DNA from 4 places in the Nonomuraea coxensis DSM 45129 genome. Region 4 is predicted to be linked to each of the others. Evidence: riboswitches for the same ligand, from Rfam matches in the RefSeq annotation. Region 4 holds a riboswitch; each other region holds the start of a gene.
What was found. Region 4 has a riboswitch for cyclic di-AMP ahead of Nocox_RS22930 (CHAP domain-containing protein). Riboswitches for the same ligand answer to the same signal wherever they lie in the genome.

Region 1 (4,928 bases), 3.9 Mb from region 4:
GCGGCCCGGCCCTTCCGCACCCACATCAACGCCTACGACATGGAGCTCTATCTGCGCATCGCGATCGAGCTCTATCTCAAGCGGCTCGTGGTCGGGGGCGTCGAGAAGGTCTTCGAGATCAACCGCAACTTCCGCAACGAGGGCGCCGACTCGACGCACAACCCCGAGTTCACCATGATCGAGGCGTACGGCACCTACCTCGACTACCACGACATGGCGGACCTGACGCAGCGGATGTACCAGAAGGCCGTCGTGGCCGCCCTGGACACCACGGTCGTCGTGCACGACGGCGTCGAGATCGACCTCGGCCTGGCCGAGTGGCCCCGGGCGACGCTCTACGGCCTGGTCTCCGAGGCCGTCGGCGAGGAGATCACCACCTCCACCACGCTGGAGGAGCTGCGCAAGATCGCCGACCGGCGCGAGGTCCACTGGGACCCGAAGTGGGGGTCGGGCAAGCTCGTCCAGGAGCTGTTCGAGGAGCTGGTGGAGCACACGCTGGTGCAGCCGACGTTCGTCATGGACTATCCGCTGGAGACCTCGCCGCTGGCCCGCCTCCACCGCGACAACCCGCTGCTCACCGAGAAGTGGGACCTCATCGGCTTCGGCACCGAGCTGGGCACGGCCTACTCCGAGCTCATCGACCCGATCGACCAGCGGCACCGGCTGGTGGAGCAGTCGCTGCTGGCCGCCGGGGGCGACCCCGAGGCGATGCAGCTCGACGAGGACTTCCTGACCGCCCTCGAGTACGGCATGCCGCCGACGGGGGGCATGGGCGCGGGCATCGACCGGATGATCATGGCGTTCACCGGCAGGAACATCCGCGAGACCATCCTGTTCCCGCTGGTCAAGCCCACCCACTGACGACCGGGCCCTGGCCGGGCCCGGTCCTTCAGCGGTTGAGCCGCACAGGGAGCTTCGCGAGCCCCCGCAGCACCAGGTTCGGCCTGTACGGCGGCGCCGGATCCAGCAGCTCCATCCTGGGCGCCGCGGCGGCCAGCGCGGCGAGCGCGATCTCGCCCTCCATCCTGGCCAGGGTCGCCCCGAGACAGAAGTGGATGCCGAGCCCGAAGGCGAGATGCCGCCCCGGCTCGCGCGCCACGTCGAACCGGCCGGGGTCGAACCGGCCGGGGTCGAACCGGCCCGGATCGAACCGGCCAGGGTCTGGACGATGGGGATCGAAACGATCGAGGTCGAAGCGGTCGGGGTCGGGGAAGGCCGCGGGGTCGCGGTTGGCCGCGCCGATCAGCGCGACCACGGCCGTGCCCGCGGGCACCGGCGTCCCGCCGAGCTCGGCGTCGCGCAGCGCCACCCGCCCGGTGAGCTGGACCGGCGGGTCGTAGCGCAGCACCTCCTCGACGACCGGCCGGGGCCGCTCGGCGGCGTGCCTGAGCAGGTCGTGACGGACCAGGGCGAGCACTCCGTTGGCGATGAGGTTGACGGTCGTCTCGTGGCCGGCCACGAGCAGCAGCACGCAGGTGGCCAGCAGCTCGCCCTCGGTCAGCTCCTCCACCCGGACGAGGGCGCTCAGCAGATCGTCGCCGGGCCGCCGGCGCCGGAGCTCCAGGAGGTCACGGAAATAGTCGCGAAACTCCCTTCCGGACCGGCCGCTTTCCGCTATCAGATCCTCTGTAAGCATCGGGTCAAGGCTGCGGGCGGCCGTCTCGCTCCAGCCCTGGAAGCGCTCGTGATCTTCCGGCGGGACGCCCAGCATCTCGCAGATCACCCTGACCGGCAGCGGGTACGCGAAGCCGGAAACCAGGTCGCCCTCCTCCGGCAGCGCGGCGATCAGCCCGGCGGTGACGGCCTCGACGCGCGGGCGCAGCCGCTCGACCATGCGGGGCGTGAACGCCCTGCTGACCAGACCGCGTAACCGGGTGTGATCGGGCGGATCCATACGCAGAAATGACTCGACGGGCTGACCTGGATTGACGCGATTGACAGGATTCGGGCCGTGCCCGAAGCGGGGGTCGCGGAGCATGGCGCCGCACAGTTCGTGACCGGTCAGGACGAACAGCCCGGCGGGCGTACGGAAGATCGGCCCGCGCTCGCGCAGTGCGTGGTAACGCGCATAGGGATCATCCAGAAAACCGGGATCCGCGGGATCAAAACCCAGAACGTCCGCCGGACCCGAGGGGGAGGGAGGGCCGCCCCCGGGCTGATCAACGACATCGGTCATCGCGCGTCCAGCATCCGGTCGGCATATGGCGAGTACGTCACATATGGGCGATCATGTCAATAGCGCTCGTCAAGGGCGGGGTTTATCACGCTTGACGACCTTTCGGAGATGCGTTTACCTTCTGCGAGACGAGCGGCTTTGGCGCGTTGTGAGGTCCACATTCTGCTGTTGGGGGGGAGGGCTCCCGATGGAAGTGCTCACTGAAGGCGTTGAGCTGAGCCACGCGGATCTGGCTTTACTCGGCGAGCTGGCCAAGGGCGTCACGGTGGACCGGGTGGGGAGACGTCTGGACATCAGCGGGCGCACCGTACGCCGGAGACTGCGCGGCATCTGTGATCGCATCGGCGTCGCGACGGCCATCGAGGCCGTCGCCTGGGCGGCGCGCCGCCAGCTCATCTGATCTGACGACACGCCTGTGCCCGGCGGGGTGGCCGGTCGGCTCAGCCGGCTCAGTCGGCTCAGTCAGCTCAGCCGGCTCAGTCGGCGATGCGCACCGCGCCCGCGAAGGGCCGGTTGCCGAGCGCGGCCACCCGTACGACGTCGCCGGTGCGCGGGGCGTGCACCATCATGCCGCCGCCGATGTAGATGCCGACGTGATGCAGGTCGCTGTAGAAGAAGACCAGGTCGCCGGGGCGCATCTCCTCGCGTGAGATGTGCCGGCCCGCGGTCCACTGGTCGCCGGTGTAGTGCGGCAGGGAGATGCCGACGCGCTGGAAGGCGGCCATGACCAGGCCGGAGCAGTCGTAGGAGTTGGGGCCTTCCGCGCCCCACACGTACGGCTTGAGCTGCTGCGTGAGCGCCCACCTGGCGGCCGCCGCGGCCTTGCCGGTGCCGGGGATCGGCAGGTTGACCCGTACAGCGCGGGTGCCGGGCCGCCCGGCCTCGCCGAGGGCGCGGCGGAAGAGGCTGCTCTCGGTCCTCGTGATCAGTGAGGTGATCTTGTCGCGCTTGGCGTCGAGGTCGGCGACGATCTCGCGCAGCTCCTCCATGCGGGCCTTGGCGCCGGCCTCGGCGCGGGTGGCCGCGTCCATGGCCTTGAGGAGCTGGTTGACCTCCTCGCTCTGCTGCGTCTCCAGCGCGTGCGTGGTCGCCGCCCGGTCGAGGAACTCCTCCGGGTCGTCGGACTGCATGAAAGCGAGGGAACGGTTGAGCCCGCCGGTGATGTAGGCGTTCTGGGCGAGCATGACGGCCTTGGCGCGCTTGGCGGCGAGATCGGCCTGGCTGTCGGCCAGGGTCCTCTGCGCGGCGTCCGAAGCCTTCTTGGCGGTTTTGTACTTCTCCCGCTGGCCGTTGTACTGCTCCGTGAGCGTCTCGATCTCGACGTGCAGCTTCTCGACCTTGTCCGACAGCTCCTTGAGCGACGGCTTGGGCTCAGCGGACGCCGGGGCGATGGGGGCCACCAGTAACGCGCCGGCCAGCAGGGCCGCCGCTCCGAGGCGGAACGGCCGCCGGAACCGTTCTCGATGGCGGGCGTCCCCGCCCGCCGTCCTCTCGTCCCCACGCGTGCGCGTGCGCTTCACCAACCAGCTCCCTTCCTCGACGCCTACCGGGTTAGCTGACGGGTTCGGGCCGGAGGAGCCCTACCGAACGATTCGGATTCACCCCAGTGATGGCGTGCGGCGGGCGCCATCGGCGGGTCCCCGGCTTCCCTTGCGGGAATTGGGCGTGGCTCCCGCGCGACACGCGGGGAACGTCGTCGCTGGACACTAATGCACTCCCGGTTCCTGCTCAACCAGAACTGCTTGATCTGTTGAGGTTTCACAACTGAAGGGTCACAAGGTGATCTCGTGATCAAGCGTACAGAAGAGACTTTATGTCCTCTTTGCCCTTGGTTCTGCCTGGCGTCGGCGGACGCCGGACCTGGGCCTGGAGACGACCGCGGCGGGCCCCGCAGCGGGGCCGCTTGAGGGAGTTAGGTCCGAGCCGTAATGACATCTGTACTCTGGAGAGCCATGGAGCAGGTGGCCGAGTTGACAGTGCCCGAGACCGCGGTGGTGGTCCGGCGTGCCCGCACGCCCGACGTCCGCGGGATCAGGCGCCTGGTCGACACCTACGCGGGCGCGGGTCCCCGGCTCCTGGAGAAGACCACGGTGACGCTGTACGAGGACGTACAGGAGTTCTGGGTGGCCGACCTCGGCGGCCGGGTCGCCGGATGCGGCGCCCTGCACGTCCTGTGGGAGGATCTCGCCGAGGTCCGCACGGTCGCCGTCGATCCGGAGTGCCGGGGCATGGGAATCGGCCACCGGATCGTGGAGGCGCTCATCCAGCAGGCCAAGGATCTGGGTCTGCGGCGGGTATTCTGTCTCACTTTTGAGATCGAATTCTTCGCCAGGCACGGGTTCCGGCCCATCCAGGGGACACCGGTCTCACCCGAGGTCTACGCCGAACTCCTGGCCTCGTACGACGAGGGTGTGGCCGAGTTTCTCGACCTGGAGCACGTCAAGCCGAACACCCTGGGCAACACCCGCATGCTGCTCCATCTGACATCGGGTGACGCGGACCTTGACCAATTGGAAAGGTGATTGTTGATACCTATGTCGATACGTTGGGCAGCACAGGCATGTGCCCTGACACGTGCCACATGCGCACGCGAAGCGAGGTGACACGGTGAGCACCGGACAGCCGCCGTATCCACAGGACGAATCCGGCGAGAACTCCGCGCCCGGCAATCCCCCCTACGGCCAGCAGCACCAGGGCCGCCACCCCGGCGAGCCCGACCCCGACGCCACCGTGGTCGGCTACCGCGCGGACG
Region 2 (4,928 bases), 1.7 Mb from region 4:
CCACCACGGGCCGCGCAGCCACCCGGTCGCCCGCGCGCCGAGCGGGGTGGCGACCAGGAGGGCCGCGACGAGGACCGTCAACGCCAGGGAGAGGTAGCTCGGGAGGCTCGTCGCGGCGTCGAACGCCTGGGCGCGGGCGAGCTGGGCGGCGGTGAAGTCGCGGGCCGGGTCGGGCGGGTCCGTGACGGCCGGCGCCCGCCAGGGCGTGGCGAAGGCGGCCACGGCCAGGATCAGGGCGGCGAGGGCGGCCAGGGCGAGCGCGGCCTGGCGGCGCAGGCGGCCCTCGTCGTCCTGGCGGTCGTCGTCGTCCTTGCCGTCATAGGCGGGCCCGCCGCTCACGGCCCGATCACCGCCGTCGTCCACGGACCGGGCGATGCCGTCGTCCGCGGACCGGTGACCGCCGTCGTCCGCAGACCGGTGACCGCCGTCGTCCGCAGACCGAGCGCCGCCGTCGGCGGGGTCGCCGGTCGGGGGCCGGCCCGTCCTGGGCGTGGCGCCGTCCGTGTCCTGCCGTTCGCTCATCTGCCTCCCCCTCTTATCCGAGCTGTTCGCGCACGTACGCGCGCCACCGTGCCGTCAGCGTGGCCGTGGAGAGCCCGAGCCCGGCGAGCGCCCGGTCGGCGCCGATCACCTGGGCCTCACGGTAAAGCCGTACCAGGCTCCCCTCACCGAACCGGTCCGCGAGGAAGCGACACGCCAGCCAGGCCTCCTGGTACGCCCGCGCGAGCCGCGCCGGGTCGCTCCCGTCGGCGGCGAAGGCGGCGGAGCCGGGCAGTGCGCCGGGCAGACGTCCGGCGCGCACCTCGTCCGCCAGCTCGGCGGCGGCCGTGCGCACCGGCAGCCCCGAGTCGCGGTAGCCGACGTAGTCGGCGAAGCCCTCGTACAGCCAGACCGGGAGGCGGTCGGTGCCGGCGGCGACGTGGGTGAGCTCGTGGGCCAGGACGACGTCCCTGCCGGTGGGGTTGAGGCGGGCGAAGACCTCGGGGACGACGATCACCCGGTCGCCGTCGGCCAGCGCGGCCAGCCCGTCGATCGGGCCCGTCCCGGCCAGGCGGGCCGCCTCGGCGGCCGAGGCGGGGACGACGACGAGAGGGCGTACGGGCTCGCCGAGGACCGCCCCGACGCGGAGCGCGGCGGCGTCGGCCAGCCGCGCCAGCTCGGCGAGCGAGACGGACGAGGCGGACACAGCGGGCGGGGCCGGCGAGGCGGGCGGGGCCGGCTCGGAAGTCTGCCCGACGACCACCGATCGCGTCCCTCGGACGGTGACGGTCTCCCCCGGCCACGGACCGGGCGCCGCGCCCTGAGGCGGCGCGGGAGCGGGCGCGAGCGGCGCGCTCGCGGCCGGGACGACGGCGAGGGCGGCGAGGAGCGGCACCAGGAGCACGAGGGCCGCCGGTGCGGCTCGCCGGCGTCGGCTCACCTGCTCGGACACGATGCACGATGGTAGCCGGGCGGGACGGGTGCCCGGGTGCGGAAAGGCGACAGCCCCGCCCGATCCCGTACGGGGATCGGGGCGGGGCTGTGGTCACATACCGGGACGTACCGCGCCGACGAAGGACGATTTACGCCATCCGCTCAGCTTGTCGATGCGCACCCGTTCGCCGGTCCTGGGCGAGTGGATCATCTTGCCCTTGCCGACGTACATGCCTACGTGGCCGAGCCCGCTGAAGAACATCAGGTCGCCTGGCTTGAGCTTCTTCCAGGAGACCTTCGTCCGGGTGCGGGCGAACTGGCTGCTCGCCACGCGCGGGAGCCTGACCCCGGCCTTCTTCCAGGCGTACTGGACGAGTCCGGAGCAGTCGAACGAGCCGGGACCCGTGCCGCCGTAGCGGTAGGGGTCGCCGATCTGGTTCTTGGCCACGGCGACGGCCCGGTGGGCCTTCGCCTGCTGCCGAGCGACCTTGCGCGCCTTGGCCGACCTGGCGGTCTTGACGGCTTTGGCGGTCTTGGCCGACTTCGACGACGTCGTGATGGTCTGCACCGTGGTCGCCGAGGTGATGGCCGCGTCGCTCGTCGTCGCCGCCTGAGCCGTCGGGGCATGGAGGATGGCGCCTCCGGCCGTCACGGTCATGGTGAGCGCCACGCCACCGAGGGCAAGGCGGGACAGACGGGGGTTGTGCGGGGAGGTAGACAGGATTTCTCCTTGAGACTTCCACGAACGCCTACCGGGTTAGCTGACGGATTCGGGCCTGGAAGTAGCCCTACGGCGCTTTCGAGCAGCGCCGATTCACCCCTGATCCCCTAGGGAGTGGGATCGGTGGTTCCCCGGCTCCGTGCTCCTGGCCGCACGGATTCGGCAGGTCGCCGCCCCTGCGAGGTGTCCTCAAGGGGATGTGCGGGGGGCGACCGGCGGATGAAGATCGCGGCGACATGGCGTGTCACCGCGAGGCCAGAAGCTACGCCGACAGGTCACGGATCGGCAAAGCGGACGGCGGCTTGTCAAGATCAGACAGGGGGTCGAGTCAGGACGGAAACCCCTGCTGGAACCCCGAGCTCCGTTACCGGAATGTGACCATACTCACACTTCTCAGAACACAGCCGAGTAAGGTGTGATTTGCCGGGTTTATGGCAGTTTGAGGGGCGTCAAGGGCGGATGGCGCCGACGAGCCGCCGCCCGTACGCGGACAGCTTGACGATCTTCACGACGTCGCCCGTCTGAGGCGCGTGCACGATCTGCCCGTTGCCCGCGTAGATGCTGACGTGTCCCAGCCCCTCGCTGAAGATCAGGTCACCGGGCTGGAGCGCGTCCAGGCTCACCCGGCGGCTCGCCCCCCACGCCCACTGCTGCCACGTCGTACGCGGCAGCGAGACGCCCGCGGCCCGCCAGGACGCCTGCGTCAGGCCGGAGCAGTCCCAGCCGCCCGGGCCCGTCCCGCCGAACACGTACGGCTTGCCGACCTGCGCGTAGGCGAAGCGCAGCACCGTGGCCGCGTTCCCCGACGCCGAGCCGGTGTACTTCACGCCGGCGCTGTTGGGGTTGCCGGGGTTGTAGGCGTTCAGCTTCTCCAGCAGCTTCTTCTGCTGGGCGATGAGCCTGAGGATCTCCGCGCGTTCCTTCTGGACCCCGTCGCGTTCCTTGTCGGCCACTTCCAGGGCCTTCTCCGCCTTGTCCCGCTCCGCCTTGAGCCCGCGGTTCTCCCGGTCGAAGGCGTTCAGCTTCTCGGCCCGCTCCTTGGAGACCTGGCCGGTCAGCGCGAGGCGGGCGAGGAAGTCGTCGGGGTCGTCGGCGCCGAGGAATCCCGGCAGGGACGTGATGTCGCCGCCGAGCTGGTAGCTGTCGACGGCCATGGTGATCACCTGCGCGCGCAGGTCGGCGACGGTGGCCAGCTTGCGCTTGTAGCTGTCGTTGAGGCCGGTGTAGGTGGATTTCGCCTTCTTGTACCGCTCGGTGGCCGTGTTGTAGCGGTCGACGACCTTGTCCGCCTTGTCGTTGAGCTTCTCCAGCTTGGCCTTGGCCTGGGCGAGGGTGGGTCTGGGATCGGCGATCGCGGCCCCGGTGGGGGAAAGCACCAGTCCGAACACGATCCCCGCGGCCACCGGCACCCGGCCAAACCTCACTGCGTCGCCTCCCAGGGGGTAAACATCTGGGGCGAATAGTACAGAAGTGGCGGGTGGGGTCTCACCTCAACGGGTAAAACCCATGATTCGTAATCTAGGCGCGACCAAGGCGGCGCAGCAGCAGGGCAGACGGAACCGGTCTGGCTCCCATGCGCCGCACCGATTCGGCCACCTCGCGGTCGGAGGACACGACGGCGATGGCCCGCCCCGGCGGCTCGACCCGGACGAGCTGCCGGATGAGGTCGTCGGCGATCTCCCCGGGGTCGCTGAAGAGCACCCGCACCCCGCGCGGCGCCACGACCTGCACGGGAGCGTTGAGCTCGGCCCCGTCGAAGACGACGGTCATCTCGACCCTGGTCTGCGCGGCCAGCCCGCCGAGGTTGGTCATGAGCCGGTTGCGCTGGTCGGCCAGGGTGAGCGTGCCGTAGCCGGTCTTGGTGACGTTGTAGCCGTCGATGATGAGGTGGATCTGCGGGATCGCGAGGAGCTGGTCGAGCAGTTGCGGGTCGTCGTCGGCCAGCGCCCGCGCGGGCACGCCGCGCACGCCCGGCCGCTCGCCGGGATGGGCCGCGACCGAGTCGGCGGGGCGGCTGATGGTCGCCGGCAGGCCGAGCTCCCTGCGCAGCCCGGCCGAGGCGTCCTGAAGGGCGTCGAGCAGCACCCTGATGCGGGCGTCCTCCAGGCTGCGGCCCTCGCGGGCGGCCCGGCGCGAGGCTTCGAGCTGCTTCTCCACGTCGGCCAGCCGCTCGCGCAGCCGGCGCAGCTCGGACTCGCCCGCGCTGCCCGCGGCCACGGCGGCGGTGCGGGCCTCCTCGGCCGCGCGTTCCATCTCCTCGGCCCTGGCGAGCGCGGCCTTGGCCCGCTCGCGGGCGTCGTGGAGCTTGCGCCGCAGGTCGGAGTTCTCGGCGCGGGCGGCCTTGATCTGCTCGCGCAGCCGGTCGGTCTCCTCCTTGGCGGCGCTCTTCTGCGCCGCGAGCTGCTCGCGCAGCCGGGAGACCACCTCCTCGCGCTCGGAGCCCTCGGCCGCCGCGGCGGACTGCTGGAGGTCGCTGCGGGCGAGCTCGATCATCTCCTCCCAGCCGGGCGGCCGGGTGAGGTAGGCCGCCGCGGCCACCAGCACGGGATCGGCCGCGGGCGGGACGTGGCCGTCGGCCAGCGAGGCGACCAGCTCGGGCCAGCCCGCGGCCACCGACTCGGCGACCAGCTCACGGAACTTCTTGTCGTTCTCCAGCTGGGCGGCGATGGGGGCGCTGCCCAGCTTGGCTCTTTTGCGCGCCTCGAACTTGGCGATGCCACGCAGCGGCGGGGGGACCGAGACAGCGGGCAGCGTCCCGAGAACCGTGGCCGCCAGGTCGACGACATTGAGCCGG
Region 3 (4,928 bases), 450 kb from region 4:
GGACCTGGTCGATGCGCATGAGGCAGGCCCAGTCGCCGATCCAGTCGGAGACGCGGGCGTTGAACAGGCCGTTCCAGAACCGGTACGCCTCACGCACGTCCGGGGCGTCCAGGCACAGGTGGCCGAACTCGGTGATGCCGGCCTCGCGGCCGTGCCGTACGGGGGCGGTGAGCGTCACCTGGTCGATGACGAGGTCGACGCGGTTGCCGAACGGGTCGTCGAAGGACAGGAAGTCGCGGACCCGGCGCGAGCGGGCCTCCTCGGCGCCGCCCCGCGCGACGGCGACGCCCGCCTTCTCCAGCTCGGTCTCGGCGGCGGCCAGCGCGTCCTCGTCGCGGACGGTGAAGCCGGAGCTGATCACGCCGGACTCGCCCTCGACCAGGGCGAGGCAGTGGTGGCGCTGGTCGGCGCGCAGGTAGGCGACGCCGTTCTCCTGGGCGGTGAGCTCCATGCCGACGACGTCGACCGCGAAGCGCGCGGCGGCGTCCAGGTCGGCGGCGCCGGAGCGGACGTAGGCGATGTCCGTCAACTCGATCATGACGACTCCTGGAGGTGGGACCAGATGCGGGCGAGGAGCTCGGGCGCGGCGGCCCGCCACGCCTCCTGCTCGGCGGGGGTGAGGGGGACGGGGGTTCCGGCCGCGGCGGCGGTGGCGTTCATGCGGGCGGCGGCCTCCAGCACCCACATGAGGGCGACGGCCTCGCCGACGCTCGCGCCGGTGGTGACCGCGCCGTTGCCCCGCATGACGAGGGCGGGGGAGTCGCCGAGCCGGTCGGCGAGCGCCCGGCCGCGGGCCCGGTCGCGGACGAGCACGGCGTCGTCGAGCACGGGCACCTCGGGCCCGAGGAAGGCTCCCTGCCCGTGCAGCGGCCGGATGGGCACCCCGGCGGCGGCGAGGGCGGTGGCGGTGGGCGGCTGCGCCCGGCAGACGGCCAGGACGCCGGGGCGGGCGCGGGCGATCTCGACGTGGATCCACGCCTCGCGCGGCGCCCCCGCGGGCAGGTCGGCGGCGTCGAGGGGGATCTCGGCGTACGGGGACGCGGCGGTGAGGGTGCCGAGGGGGACCGGCGGCGTCATCAGCAGCCGGTCGCCGCCGGTCCGGGCGGAGACGTGCCCGAACGCGGTCACCAGCCCCGCCGCCGCCAGCGCCCGCCCGGCCCTGGACAGCTCGTCCGGTAAGTGCTCCATCGGTCGCCCACCCTGCTCGCGAGATCGTTCCGAAGACAGGGAGGACAATACATGTATCTCCATACCTGTTCTAGAGGAACGGATCAGGCTCTCCCTATGCTGGAGGGCATGTCGCTTCAGCACGCGCTGCTCGGCGTCCTGGAGGCGCGCCCCATGAACGGGTACGAGCTGACCCGCTTCTTCGAGGCCGCCCCGCGCTGGGTGTGGTCGGCGCCGCAGAGCCAGATCTATCCCACGCTGCGCCAGATGGAGCAGGCCGGGCTCATCGAGGGCCAGAAGGAGATCCGGGGCACCAGGCTGAGGCGGACCGTCTACTCCATCACCGAGCGCGGCCTGGCGGAGCTGCGCGCCTGGCTCGGCACCGCCCACACCCCGCCGCCGGCGCGGGACGCGTTCTTCCTCCAGGCGCTGTTCTTCGACATGATCGAGCCGGACCGGGCGGCGTCGGTGCTCAAGGCGTTCATCGCCGAGCAGGAGCAGCTCGCCGCCGAGTGGCGGGCGCACAGGGAGGCGCTGCTGGCCAAGGACACGCCCCTGCTCAAGGAGCGGCTGAAGAACCGCCCCGCGGGCGAGCACGACCGCATCGCCGCGCTGAAGGCGCACGTCTTCGCGGGCCAGATCGCCGTCGCGACGGCCCGCGCCGCGTGGGCCCGCGAGAGCCTGCGGCTGCTGGAGGAGCCCACGCCGCCCTGACGGGCGGGGCCGCCGACGCCGACGAGCGCGCGTCCCCGGGCGAAAGGGACACGCGCTCGTACGTGCGGAAGGTCAGGGGGCGTGCGGGAGGGAGGTCAGGAGGCGTACTCGGGGTAGCCGTAGCCGACGACCTGCGACTTCGGCCGGACGCGCTCCTCCACCTTGCCGTTGCCGGTGTTGCCCTCGATGGTGGAGATGGTGCCGTTCTGGTTGTCCTTCACGACGAACCCGACGTGGTCGATGGCGTCGAGGCTCTTGCTGCCGTCCCAGGCGAAGAAGACCACCGCGCCGGGCTTGGCGAGGGTGCCGAAGCGGTCGTTGGCCTTGAACCACTTGGCGTGGGTGACGGTGTAGGCGTCCCAGCCGACCTGGGGGCGGGCGCCCGTCTTCTCGCCGACCCAGGAGACGAACATCGCGCACCAGGGGGCGTTGAGGTAGCCGGCGGGGGTGCCGCCGTCGCGGGCGATGGTCTCGGCGGCCCGCTGCGAGGCGGCGTACCACTGCTGGTACGGGGTGCCGCCGCCGGCGGAGTTCTCGCTGGTGCCCACCTGGGAGCGGGCCACGGCCAGCACCTGGTCGGCGGTGACCTGGATCCTGCTCTCCTGGGCGCGGGCGCGGGGGGCGGAGCGTTCCGCGGGGTTGTTGAGGGTGCTGCCGCCGTGCTGCCCGGTGACCGGAGGGGTGTCGGCGTACGCGGCCTGCGAGCCGAACGTGGCGGCGGCCACGGTCGCGCCGATGACGGCGAGGCTCAGCTTTTGGGCAGCGGTGAAGCGGTGCTTGGCCATCGAGGGGGTTACTCCTTGCTTCCATGCCGCTTACCGGGTTAGCTGACGGGTTCGGACGTGGAAGCTGTCCTACGGCACGTGGTGCCGATTCACCCCGAAGGACGTGGGTCCCCGGTTCCGCGCGTGGCGGATTCAGCGGTCACAGGACGATCCTGTGATGTGATCTCACTTGCGATGGTCAGACATAATCCGACAAAACGGACTTATGCCCTGAGGTGCACCATAAGGTAATACACACGGCAAGAGATTACAACTCCATAAAAGCCAGGTCAGGAGAGCTGTTGCCGGGCGTCGGCGAGGAGCACCATCATGGCAAGGGACTCGTCAAGCGGCATGATCGCCGATTCGGTCCGCCCCTCGGCCACGGCGGCCCGCACCTCGCGCACCTCGCCCGCGTAGCCGTTGTCGGCCGGATCGAGCACGTGCTCCTCGGGCTCCATGCCGGGCGCGGACAGCACGATCCGCTGCGGCGCCCAGAACGCCGCCGGGATCTCCGCCCGCATGCCGGTGCCCACGACGTGGGCGGAGTTGGGGTAGTGCGCGAGCAACGAGGTCGCCACCACGGCGTGCCGCCCCCCGGCGTACGTCAGCAGCCCGGCCGCCTCCGCGTCCACGCCGCTGGGCGCGAGGGAGCCCGTGACCCGCAGGCTCTCCGGCATCCCGAGCAGCAGCTGCGCCAGCCCGAACGGGTAGATGCCGAGGTCGAGCAGCGCGCCGCCGCCCAGTTCCGGCGCCCACAGCCGGTGCGCGGCGTCATAGGGGTGCGCGAAGCCGAAGGACGCCTGCACCGAGCGGATCTCCCCGAAGCGCTCGTCGGAGGCGATCAGGCGGATCAGCGGGTTGAACCGCATCCACATGGCCTCCATGAGGAAGACGCCCGCCTCACGCGCCAGGCGCACCATCGTCTCGGCGTCGGCCACGCTCGCCGCGAGCGGCTTCTCGCACAGCACGGCCTTGCCGTTCGCGATGGCGGCCGCCGCCACCGGGAGGTGCTGGGCGTGCGGCGTGGCGACGTAGACCGCGTCCACGGCCGGGTCGGCGCACAGGTGCTCGTAGGAGCCGTACGCCGACTCCGCGCCCAGCGTCGCGGCCAGCGCCCGCGCCCGCCCGAGGTCGCGGGAGCCGACGGCGGCCACCCGCATGCCCGGCTCGGCCGCGATGGCCGCCCCCACGGTCTGAGCGATGCCGCCGGTCGCCGCTATGCCCCACGCAAAATCTCGCACAAGGCGAGATCGTAGAGGGTTCAGGCGCCGTTGAACGTGTCGGGGTCCGGCCCGAGGCGCTTGCCCTGGTTGAGCGCCCCGATGGCGGCCATGTCCTCGGCGTCCAGGATGAAGCCGAACACGTCGATGTTCTCCTTGATCCGCGACGGCGTGACCGACTTGGGGATCACCACGTTGCCGAGCTGCAGGTGCCAGCGGAGCACGATCTGGGCGGGCGTCCTGCCGTGCTTCCCCGACAGCACCGCGAGCGCCGGGTCGTCCAGCAGGCCCCTGCCCTGGCCGAGCGGGCTCCACGCCTCCGTCAGGATGCCGTTGGCCTCGTGGAACTGGCGCATCTCGCGCTGCTGCAGGTAGGGGTGGAGCTCGATCTGGTTGATCGACGGCGTGATGCCCGTCTCCTCCATCAGCCGCGTGAGGGTGGCGACGGTGAAGTTGGACACGCCGATCGCCCTCGCGCGGCCGTCCCGGTAGATCTTCTCCAGGGCCTTCCACGCCTGGACGTACTTGTCCTGGCGCGGCGCCGGCCAGTGGATGAGGAAGAGGTCGACGTGGTCGAGGCCCAGCCGGGCCAGGCTCTCGTCGAAGGCCTGCTCGGCGCGGCCGTGGTCGCCGTTCCACAGCTTGGTGGTGATGAACACCTTCTCGCGCGGCAGCCCGCCGGCGCGCACGGCCCGGCCCACGCCCTCCTCGTTGCCGTAGGCGGCGGCCGTGTCGATGTGCCGGTAGCCGGCCTCCAGCGCGGTGCGCACGGCCCGCTCGGCCTCGTCGTCGGTGACCTGCCAGACGCCGAGCCCGAGCTGCGGGATCTGCACGCCGTCGGTGTTGAGCATGAGCGAGTTCATAGCCTCCATTGTTCACGTCGCGTTCCTGGCGGCTTAAGGCGACGGGGGTAACTTAACGGCGTCATGGACGGGCCATCACCCTGCTGGGAGGCCCATCGGCCGGGAGGGGCAGGAGTGGTCGGACAGGCGTCGGCCTGGGTGGAGTCGCCGCTCCAGATGCTGTGCGCCGTCGAGGCCCACCACGCGGGGATCCTCGG
Region 4 (4,928 bases):
GACGACTTGCCCGACCCCGACACCCCGACGAACACGGTCAGCCGGCCGCGCTGGATGTCCACGTCCAGGCTCTTCAGGTTGTTGGTCCGGGCGCCCCGGATGCGGATGAACTTCGGCATGCGGACGACGCTACGAACAGATGTGGCCACATCCTGACCGCGTCCCGGGGAAGACTGGGGGACATGGCGGACGTCACCCAGCGCATCCTCGCCCTGCTGGCCACGTTGCAGACCGGAAGGGCGTTCACCGCCGACGAGCTCGTCGCCCGGCTCGACGTCAGCCCCCGCACCCTGCGCCGCGACGTCGACCGCCTGCGCGCCTACGGCTACCCGGTGCGGACCCGCCCCGGCCCCGGCGGCCACTACCGGCTCGTCGCGGGCGGCGCGCTGCCGCCGCTCGTGCTCGACGACGACGAGGCGATCGCCACCCTCCTCGGGCTCGCCACCCTCGCCGCGACGGGCCGCGCCGCCGGGGGCAGCGTGGACGAGGCCGCCACCCGCGCCTACGGCAAGGTCGACCAGTACCTGCCGAAGCGGCTGCGGCACCGGGCCTCCCACCTGCGGGCGAGCCTCGAGACGAGCGCCACGCGGGCTCCGAGCGTCAGCGCCGACGTCCTGGCCGAGCTGGCCGAGGCGATCCAGCGCCGGCTCGTCGTCGCCTTCGACTACACCGGCAAGGACGGCGCGGTCACCTCCCGCCGGGCGGAGCCCTACCGGCACGTGCACCACAACCTGCGCTGGTACCTGCTCGCGTGGGACACCGCCAAGGACGACTGGCGGGTCTTCCGCCTCGACCGCGTCACCGGCCTGCGCGTCTCCACCAGCACGTACGAGCCCCGCCCCCTGCCCGCCGGCACCGCGCTCGACTACCTGCGCCAGGGCCTCGGCAAGGACCGCGAGCGCGTCGTCCTCACCGTCGAGGCGCCCCTGGCCGACGTCGCCGACGCGTTCGCCTACCAGGACGCCGACCTGGAGGCACTGGGGGAGCGGCGGACCAGGGCCGTGCTGGCGCTCGACACCTGGCAGTGGCTGCTGCTCAGCCTCGCGTTCCTGGACGCCCCCTTCACCGTCGAGGAGCCGGCCCGTTTCCGCGCCGCGCTCCGGTCCTTCGGCGCGCGGCTGACCGGCGGGGGCGGCCCCCCGCAGCCGGGCGCGTAGAACGACAAATCGGCCACGGCGTTCCGCGAGCGGTTCAAGGCCGTGGCCGGCGTCACGCCGCAGTCCTACCGCGCCTCGTTCCGGACGCCTTCCGGACGGGCGCGCGCTGACCGGGGGTCACGCGGCCACCTTGTCCAGGAAGGCGTCCAGGTTTCGCCGGGTGCGGGCGAGCTTGTCGTCCAGGGTGAGGGACTCGTCCACGACGCCGCCGCCCGCGGCCTCCTTCCGGCCGCGCAGGTAGAGGGAGCAGGCGAGGTCGGCGTGACGGTCTCGGCGCTCGCCCGCCGCTTCGGGGTCAAGCCCGCCGCGCTGTACTCCCACGTCAGGGACGTCCAGGAGCTGCGCGTACGGGTGGCCGTCCTGGGGCTGGCCGAGCTCGCCGAGCGGGCCGCCGCCGCCCTCGCCGGCCGCGCCGGCAAGGACGCCCTGGTGGCCTTCGCCGACGCCTACCGCGGCTACGCCAAGGAACACCCCGGCAGGTACGCCGCCGCGCAGATCCAACTCGACGACGAGACCGCCCACGCCAGCGCCGCCCGCAGGCACGCCGAGATGACCCGGGCCATCCTGCGCGGCTACGACCTGCCCGAGCCCGCCCAGACCGACGCCGTGCGCATGCTGCACAGCACCTTCCACGGCTTCGTCAGCCTGGAGACGCAGGGCGGCTTCAGCCGCACCGCGCGCGAGGCGGACGTGTCCTGGGCGAGAACCCTCGACGCCCTCGACTCCGTGCTGCGCAACTGGCCGCCCGAGGAGTGAGCCCGAGGATCGAGGAGGGTCAGGCGGCGTAGTTCGGGTAGCCGTAGCCGGCGACCTGCGAGGTCGGGCGGACCCGCTCCTCGACCTTGCCATTGCCCGTGTTGCCCTCGATCGTGGAGATCGTGCCGTCGCCGTTGTCCTTGACGACGAAACCGACGTGGTCGATGGCGCTCAGGCTCTTGCTGCCGCTCCAGGAGAAGAACACGACGGCGCCGGGCCTGGCCTCGCTGCCCCAGCGGTCGTTGGCGGCGAACCACTTGGCGTGGGCGACGGTGTAGGCGTCCCAGCCGACCTGCGAGCGGGCGCCGCTCTCCTCGCCGACCCAGGAGACGAACATCGAGCACCAGGGGGCGTTCAGGTAGGCGTTCCTGTTGCCGCCGTCGCGCACGACGGTCTCGCCGGCGCGGGCCGAGTCGGCGTACCAGCGCTGGAACTTGGTGCCGCCGCCGGCGGTGTTCTCGGACGTGCCCACCTGGGCGCGGGCGAGGTCAAGGACCTGCTGGGCGGTGACGTTCACGCGCGCGTCGCGGTTGCTGACGCCCTGCTGGGCGGCGGCGGCGGCCGCGGGCCGCGCGGGAGCACTGTCGGCGGCCGCGGTCACGGCGGCGGTGGCGCCCAGGGCGGAGACGGCGAGGGCGCCGCTCAGCGCCAGCTTGGCGGCGTTCAGCTTCGGGGCACGGATGAAACGGCTGATGGCCATGAAGGGACTGCTCCTTTGCGCTTCCATGCCGCTTACCGGGTTAGCTGACGGGTTCGGGCGTGCGGAAGCTGCCCTACGGCACGCGGACGTGCCGATTCACCCCGGTGGAGAACGGGTCCCCGGTTCCGCCAGTGGCGGATTCAGCGGCCACGGGCATCGGACGCCCGCGGTGGGAGTGGGATCGAACGCGGCGCCCGCGATGCGGACGCAGGTGAGCGCGGCCCTCTGGTCACTCGCTCCAAGGCTGAGGTCTGGGCCTGCCCACGGAACTGTACAACACCCCTCTGACCTGCGTAATTCCCCGGTCACGAAATCCTCATGACGGGCGGCGAAGGTAACGTGCCGGTGTGCTCTCAGCCGCGTTCCGGTCCGAGCGCGGCGGCCACGGCCCGCCCGCATCGTGCCGATGGCGAGATGGGCCAGAGCCGGCGCATCAGCGTGACCTGCTCCTCGATCCGCCTGCCGAGCGCCTTGGGCAGGTGAGAACATCGTTCATGACCAAGCCCCTCACCCAGATGAGCGAGCGCGAGTACTTCGCCACCATCAGACGCCGCCTAGGGATGTTCGTCATCGGCGGTCGACTGGCAGGCCTGGAGGCATTCCTTGAAGGCTATGACCAGCACGCCAAGCGCCACGGCGGCCCTGGCCTGCGGGGGTGGACGGAATGGCTCATCGCCCGTCGCGGCGAGACCTGCAGTCACCACTGGTCAGGACAGGTACGCCACATCGCTCTCGCCACCTGGGACCACTGGGAGCTCTCCGCCGATCAGGAAGAACTCGTCATCGACACCCTGTTCACCCTCCTCGACGAGTACCTCGCCGAACGCGAAGCGGCTTCCACTCCCTGATCGCAATCCCAGCCGGGGGCAGGCCACATGTCAGGTGATCGGAGATTCCACCAGCTGCGACAGCGACTGGTTGGAGGCCGAGTGCACTGATCAGCGGTAGCCCGCCGATCGCGAACCGCAGGCGGCGTCGGGCTCAATCGCCTGATCGACCGCCGAGATCCGCGGACAGTGCCGCGTAGATGTACTCGCTGCCCCAGCGATCCCCGTCGAGGTCGTTCTCGACCAGGTGCGCCTCCCGGCGCATCCCGAGGCGTTCGCAGACCCGCACGGACCCGGTGTTCTCCACATCCAGCCGTGCGTAGAGCCGGTGCACGCCCAGCTTGTCGAAGGCGAGCCTGGCCAGCGCCGCGGCTGCCTCGGTCGCGTAGCCGTGCCCCTGGTGACGTGGGTCGAGAGTCCAGCCGATCTCGGCCTGGGCGGCGCGGGCATCGGCCAGTTTGAGACTCACTTCGCCAAGGAGGCCGGGCTCACCGGGCCGGCAGACGGCAAGCGCGAACTTGTCCCCGTCGGCGCGCCAGGCCGTCTGCGCCGCACGCTCTGCGGCAACCTCCTCGCTGCGCTCGCGCGTGTGCGGCGGCCGGTACAGGTAGCGTGCCACGCTCGGAAGGCTTTGGTAGGCGTACAGGTCGTCGGCGTCGCCGGGAGTGAACAGACGCAGCGACAGCCGGGGCGTGGTTATCGGCAGCAGCGAGGCGATGTCCATGTGGACCTCCGGAGACGCGCATGTGGATCAAGTCGCGCGACTGATGATCGCATCAGGACTGCTGGGCAGCCACTCCTTTTCCAAGCGGCGCTCGACACGGCCATATGAGAGATAAGGCGTGGGTTGAGCCTGTCCGTCGTGCGAGATCGATCTTCCCTCCCATCGTCCGGGCCGGCAGCGCCTGGCCCGGGATCGCCGCGCCGGTCGGGGCTCGCGGTTTGGGCCTCAGGGCCCCGGGCAGCAGGAGTCGTGATTCATGGGGATCACCAGGGGGTGCGGTGCCGACGTCGTCCGAGCTTGTCATCCGTCGCGGGGGAGGAGCCTGATGCGCCTGCCCGCCGCCCGCGGCCCCGTCACCGGGGAGCTCTTCGAGCGCCTCGCCGGGCCGCCGGGCGACCTGGAGCCGCCGCTGGTGACGCCGCGGCCCTGCGCCGCGGCCCTGGAGGACGGCGACCTGCAGCTCGCCCTGTTCGCCTGCTACGAGCTGCACTACCGCGGCTTCGACGACGTGGACGACCGCTGGGAGTGGCAGCCGTCGCTCCTGGGGTTCCGGCGCGAGCTCGAACGCTGCCTGGAGGGCGCGCTCGCGGACGCCGTCCCGAGGCCCGCGCCGCCGCCGCCCCAGCACGTCCGCCGGGCGCTGAAGGAACTGGTCGCCCACGACGAGCAGCAGGGGCCGGGCCTGGCGGCGTATCTGCAGCGCGAGGCCGGGCTCGACCGGTTCAGGGAGTTCGTCGTCCACCGCTCGATCTACCACCTGAAAG

Region 1: it holds a riboswitch for cyclic di-AMP, as region 4 does, so the genes downstream of both, Nocox_RS43865 (C40 family peptidase) here and Nocox_RS22930 (CHAP domain-containing protein) in region 4, are expected to answer to the same signal.
Region 2: it holds a riboswitch for cyclic di-AMP, as region 4 does, so the genes downstream of both, Nocox_RS14770 (C40 family peptidase) here and Nocox_RS22930 (CHAP domain-containing protein) in region 4, are expected to answer to the same signal.
Region 3: it holds a riboswitch for cyclic di-AMP, as region 4 does, so the genes downstream of both, Nocox_RS25135 (CHAP domain-containing protein) here and Nocox_RS22930 (CHAP domain-containing protein) in region 4, are expected to answer to the same signal.

What each region holds. Positions count from the first base shown of each region.
Region 1 covers NZ_CP068985.1:8,758,640-8,763,567, reverse strand. Annotated here, with positions in the region: gene lysX (bifunctional lysylphosphatidylglycerol synthetase/lysine--tRNA ligase LysX) at 1-861, shown strand, start outside; gene Nocox_RS41070 (cytochrome P450) at 890-1,894, opposite strand; gene Nocox_RS41065 (LuxR C-terminal-related transcriptional regulator) at 2,364-2,576, shown strand; gene Nocox_RS43865 (C40 family peptidase) at 2,653-3,696, opposite strand; cyclic di-AMP (ydaO/yuaA leader) riboswitch at 3,702-3,852, opposite strand; gene Nocox_RS41055 (amino-acid N-acetyltransferase) at 4,129-4,698, shown strand; gene Nocox_RS41050 (RDD family protein) at 4,784-4,928, shown strand, end outside.
Region 2 covers NZ_CP068985.1:3,173,382-3,178,309, reverse strand. Annotated here, with positions in the region: gene Nocox_RS14780 (M48 family metallopeptidase) at 1-522, opposite strand, end outside; gene Nocox_RS14775 (gluzincin family metallopeptidase) at 536-1,432, opposite strand; gene Nocox_RS14770 (C40 family peptidase) at 1,526-2,083, opposite strand; cyclic di-AMP (ydaO/yuaA leader) riboswitch at 2,145-2,309, opposite strand; gene Nocox_RS14765 (C40 family peptidase) at 2,584-3,558, opposite strand; gene Nocox_RS14760 (NYN domain-containing protein) at 3,653-4,928, opposite strand, start outside.
Region 3 covers NZ_CP068985.1:5,320,399-5,325,326, reverse strand. Annotated here, with positions in the region: gene Nocox_RS25150 (VOC family protein) at 1-538, opposite strand, end outside; gene Nocox_RS25145 (class II aldolase/adducin family protein) at 535-1,188, opposite strand; gene Nocox_RS25140 (PadR family transcriptional regulator) at 1,297-1,881, shown strand; gene Nocox_RS25135 (CHAP domain-containing protein) at 1,977-2,666, opposite strand; cyclic di-AMP (ydaO/yuaA leader) riboswitch at 2,679-2,814, opposite strand; gene Nocox_RS25130 (Gfo/Idh/MocA family protein) at 2,936-3,889, opposite strand; gene Nocox_RS25125 (aldo/keto reductase) at 3,910-4,731, opposite strand; gene Nocox_RS25120 (hypothetical protein) at 4,846-4,928, shown strand, end outside.
Region 4 covers NZ_CP068985.1:4,873,131-4,878,058, reverse strand. Annotated here, with positions in the region: gene Nocox_RS22950 (ATP-binding cassette domain-containing protein) at 1-119, opposite strand, end outside; gene Nocox_RS22945 (helix-turn-helix transcriptional regulator) at 183-1,157, shown strand; gene Nocox_RS22940 (FBP domain-containing protein) at 1,275-1,478, opposite strand; gene Nocox_RS22935 (TetR-like C-terminal domain-containing protein) at 1,419-1,913, shown strand; gene Nocox_RS22930 (CHAP domain-containing protein) at 1,933-2,613, opposite strand; cyclic di-AMP (ydaO/yuaA leader) riboswitch at 2,628-2,769, opposite strand; gene Nocox_RS22925 (hypothetical protein) at 3,108-3,461, shown strand; gene Nocox_RS22920 (GNAT family N-acetyltransferase) at 3,595-4,164, opposite strand; gene Nocox_RS22915 (iron-containing redox enzyme family protein) at 4,490-4,928, shown strand, end outside.